DNA from 2 places in the Frankia sp. AgPm24 genome. Region 2 is predicted to be linked to the other one. Evidence: riboswitches for the same ligand, from Rfam matches in the RefSeq annotation. Region 2 holds a riboswitch; the other holds the start of a gene.
What was found. A riboswitch is a leader RNA that binds a small molecule or an ion and turns the genes downstream of it on or off. The one in region 2 is predicted to bind cobalamin.
Positions count from the first base shown of each region.

Region 1: it holds a riboswitch for cobalamin, as region 2 does, so the genes downstream of both, bluB (5,6-dimethylbenzimidazole synthase) here and MXD61_RS06100 (CbtB-domain containing protein) in region 2, are expected to answer to the same signal.

Region 1 covers NZ_JALKFW010000203.1:77,160-79,356, forward strand. Annotated here, with positions in the region: gene MXD61_RS18700 (serine/threonine-protein kinase) at 1-427, opposite strand, end outside; cobalamin riboswitch at 634-835, shown strand; gene bluB (5,6-dimethylbenzimidazole synthase) at 865-1,551, shown strand.
Region 2 covers NZ_JALKFW010000138.1:20,319-22,515, forward strand. Annotated here, with positions in the region: gene MXD61_RS06090 (HoxN/HupN/NixA family nickel/cobalt transporter) at 1-76, opposite strand, end outside; gene MXD61_RS06095 (hypothetical protein) at 366-728, opposite strand; cobalamin riboswitch at 1,003-1,173, shown strand; gene MXD61_RS06100 (CbtB-domain containing protein) at 1,186-1,404, shown strand; cobalamin riboswitch at 1,600-1,791, shown strand; gene MXD61_RS06105 (ABC transporter substrate-binding protein) at 1,953-2,197, shown strand, end outside.

The DNA.
Region 1 (2,197 bases), on a different contig from region 2:
CGGAGGTGATCTGCTGGCGCAGATCGGGGCCGTTGACATACTCCGTCACCAGGTAGGGAGTGTCACCGGTGTCGAAGTCGAGGACCGCCGCCGTGCAGAAGGGCTGCACCTGCCGGGCGTTCTCGATTTCCCGCAGGAATCGGCCCCGGAAACCCGGCGCGAGGACGTACTCGGAACGGATGGCTTTGACCGCCACCGGGGCGGCCCCGTCGCGGGCGGCATAGTAGACGGTCCCCATCCCGCCTTCGCCGAGAACACGCCGCAGGCGATATGGTCCGATTTCGTCCGGATCGTGCGGGCGAAGGGGTAGTCCGGGCAGCTCCCACCGGCCGCCAGCGCCGACACCCGGCACTGGACGTTCGCCAGGCGGGAATCCCGGGCCGACCGTCACGCTGCTCCCCGTCCGACGTGATCCGACCAGTTGCACTCCGGTGAGCCCGGCTGCTCGGAGGAACCATACCGGAGTGAAAAGTCCTCGGGAAATGGGGCCCGGGCGCCGTTTTCACGGTTCGGCCGCAACCCGCCGGCTCTCCCGCCGCTCCTGCGCCGACGGTCGCGCCGTTCGTCCCGCGCGTGACTGGCCCGGACGGGTGACGAACCGGCAGGCCGGACCCGGCGAGCGGGTAGCGTCCGCCCCGGCAACGTATGCGGGGTGTCCCGGGTGACCGGGAAGAATCGGGAAGCCGGTGGAAGTCCGGCACGGGCCCGCCGCGGTGACCGGGGAGCAGCCGCCCACGCGTCTCCCACGCAGCCACTGGGCCGGATCGGCCTGGGAAGGCGGGCGGTCGGCGTCGATCCGGGAGTCCGAAGACCGGCCCCGCCACAGCGCCGCCCTCACCGGCGGCCCGGCAGCGGGAGCCTGGCGTGTCCACCGAACGTGATCGTCGCACCATCGAGACCGAAACCCTCTACGACCTGCTGTATCGCCGCCGGGATGTACGCGGCGAGTTCACCGGCGCCCCGGTGCCCGACGCGGTGCTGCACCGCGTGCTCGCCGCCGCGCATGCCGCGCCGAGTGTCGGGCTGAGCCAGCCCTGGGACTTCGTCGTCGTCACCGACCTCGCCACCCGGCGTGCCTTCGCCGCGCATGTCCAGCGCGAGCGGGCGGTGTTCACCGAGTCCCTGGACGCCGCGCAGGCCGCCCGGTTCGCCCCGATCCGCATCGACGGGGTGCTGGCGTCCTCGCTGTCGCTGGTCGTCACCTACGACCCGGCCCGCGGTGCCCCCGCGGTGCTGGGCCGGCATGCGATCGCCGACACCGGGCTCTACTCGGTCTGCCTGGCGGTGCAGAACCTGTGGCTGGCCGCGACCGCGGAGGGCCTCGGCGTCGGCTGGGTGTCGTTCTACCGCGAACCGTTCGTCCGCGACCTGCTCGCGATCCCGGCCGGCATCCGCCCGGTCGCCTGGCTGTGCCTGGGCCCGGTGACGGCCCTGCGTGAACTGCCCGACCTGGAGCGGCACGGCTGGGCCCGACGCCGCCCGCTGGCCGACGTCCTGCACCGCGAGCGGTGGCAGGCCCGTCCCGAGACCGAGACCGAGACCGAGCCGTGACCCAGACCGAGCCGTGACGAGGCCACGGTCGGTCGTTCGCCCATCCGCCCGTTCATCCACCCGTTCGTCCGCCTGTTCGTCCGCTCGTGCACATGCCGGCCTCGGCCGCATGCCGAGGGTTGTTTGGCAGGGGAGAGGTCGCAATCCTTGAACAACCCTCGGCATCACACCTACCAGGCCTCGGCATCAGGTCCACGGTCCCCGATTCTCGGTCCTCGGTCCTCGGTCCTCGGTCCTCGGTCCTCGGTTCCAGCGCTGCGAGCGTTCGGTATCAGGTCTGCGGCGTTCGGTATTGGGGCTATGCCCCTTCGGCATTCCAGGCCCCTTCGGCATTCCAGGCCCCTTCGGCATTCCAGGGTCTCGGTCGGGGTTCGGGACCGGGCCCGTTTGTGGGCTGCCCGTTCGGGCCATCCAGGTGGCCCTCGGGATGGTGGTGGCCACCCGGACGCGGGCGGGTCGCGGACCCGTCGCGGTGGCCGCGGCCTGGCATACCGACGGGTTCGCGGGGGAACCGTCCACCCCCGGTGATGAAACCCATATTCACCTCGGACCGTGCGCTCGACGTCGTCCGGCATCCTGACCAGGGACCGCACCTGGGACCGCCGGGTAGTGGTCCGTGCCCGCGGGCGTACGGAGAACGACGGCA
Region 2 (2,197 bases):
CCGTGAGGCTGTGCCGGAACCGGGCCAGCCGCCTCGGCAGGGACGGCTCGCCGACGCCGGGGGATGGGTGGGCCACCAGAGGTCTCCTCACTGCGGGGAACAGGCTCGACGCGGGCCCAGGAGGGAATGGTGTCAACGGCCACGCGGAAGCAGGACCCACATCGCTCGGCTGGATCGGCGAGTGGTCCGTGTCGTGACTGCGGGGCACCGGATCGGACAGGTCAGCCGGAGGCGCCGGAAGGGCTCCGTCGACCCGCCGGCATCAACACAGATGCAACTATGTCGCTCTTGCAAGGATGTTGCAACTGGCATGATGTGGGGCCGACCGCGCTGGTTTGGCTGATGGGGCGCCGTCAGGCGGCCCATCAGCGCTCGCGGCGTCCATAGATGGCAAGCGTCGCGGGGCCGACGACGTCCAGCCCGGGGATCGCCGCCAGATGCGCGACCGCGCCGGGAGCGGGTTCGGCCGGGCTCCGCGATCTCGCGCAGCGTGCCGCAGCTGGTACACACGACATGCAGATGGGGCTGCTCGGCCGCCCCAGGGCGGCTGCTACGTCAGCGATGAGCTGCCGCAACCGCGCCTGTTCGTCGCGCAGGATGTGGCCGCGGCTGGTCTCGGCGCCGAACTGGCGCCGGCTGGCCTGCAGTCGCTCGTACTCCGCCCAGGGGACAGTCGCGAATTCTTCGTCATCGTCGACCGGCCGTCGGGGCTTCACAGTCTCCGCCACAGCTTCTCTGGTGTCCGGGCGATTACCCATTCGGATGAAATGTAACTCTCAGTGACCTAATCATGGCAGGTGAGCCGCACAGGACACGCTCACGTTCCGCACCTCCCGGCTCGCCAGAGTCGGGCACTACCAGACGGTCCTTGCGGGATCCCAGAAGCCCACCCCGCGATGATCGGCCCCAGCCCGGTGGCCGTGGCGCGACCCCAGGGTTCCCGTCGGACCTGCCCGCTCCGGTCACACCGAGCCGGCTGGCCACATTGTCCGTTCTGTTCTCAGTTGTTGACAGGAACCCGGTGGAAACCAGATAATCCGATTGCTTGTGCGAGGAAGCCGGTGAAATCCCGGCACGGTTGCGCCACTGTGACCGGCCCGTCCGTCCTTCGGGGCGGCGGGGCGGGAGTCAGACCCGAGCACCAGCAGTCCGACCAGTCGGGACGCACAATCCCAGGGGGCACCTATGACGACACCCATCGCCGATCCGCAGTCGCGGCATCGGTCGATCTCCTTCCCGCTGACGGCTCGAGCGGCGGCCCTGGGCCTGACCGCGCTGCTGTCGCTGCTACTGCTCTACTTCATCGGAGTCGATCAGGGCGCCACGTCGATGTTCGGCTCGGATACGCATATCCACGAGTTCGTCCATGACGCGCGTCACTTCCTCGGCTTCCCCTGCCACTGAGCAGGGGTTGACGACGCGGATGCGGCGGCGGTCGCGCCACGAGACCGGGCTGGTTTCCCTTCCCGATGACTCGCGTTCTGGCCGGCCATCTCCCTGCTTCGGCATTCTTCCGGCATTTGGTTCACTGACCGGCAGAAATTCCGGGTGATAGCAGCACAATCAGCCAGTACTTCTTGCGGGCAGATAATTTTCAGCATATTTTTGCCATGTCGTGGTGTTCGGGAAGCCGGTGACAGGCCGGCGCGGCCCTCGCCACTGTGATCGGGATTTCCCGGCCTTTTCCACGTCGTCCGCGTGGAGTCACTGGGCTGCTGTTGCGCCTGGGAAGGCGGGCCGGGGAAGGCTTACCCGTCAGCCAGGAGACCGGCCACGGCATCCGAGTGACCCTTCCACGAGGTGTTGGAGAGGCGGTCCGCGTGCGCGCGCCGACATACCTTTTTCTTCCCATCGATGCCGGACGACGCCACCGCGGCGAGCCCGGGAGATCCGATCCGTCCCCTGCGCGGTCGCCGAGGTGGGCGCGCCGCGGCCGTGGTGGCGTCCGGCCGCTGGTCGCCGTCCTCGCCGCGCTCCTTGCCACGGTGTCCCTCGGTGCCTGCGGGGACGACGACCCGGGGTCGGCGGGCGGAACCGACACCCGCGGCTGCATCACCGACTTCAGGCAGGACACCGACTACTTCCCGGTCAAATCGACGTTCAGCCACGCCCGAAACGTCACGATCAGCTATCACCAGAGCTATCAGGTACTCACCGTCAAACAGCCCTACCCGGATGGCCGGCCCGAGTCCTATGT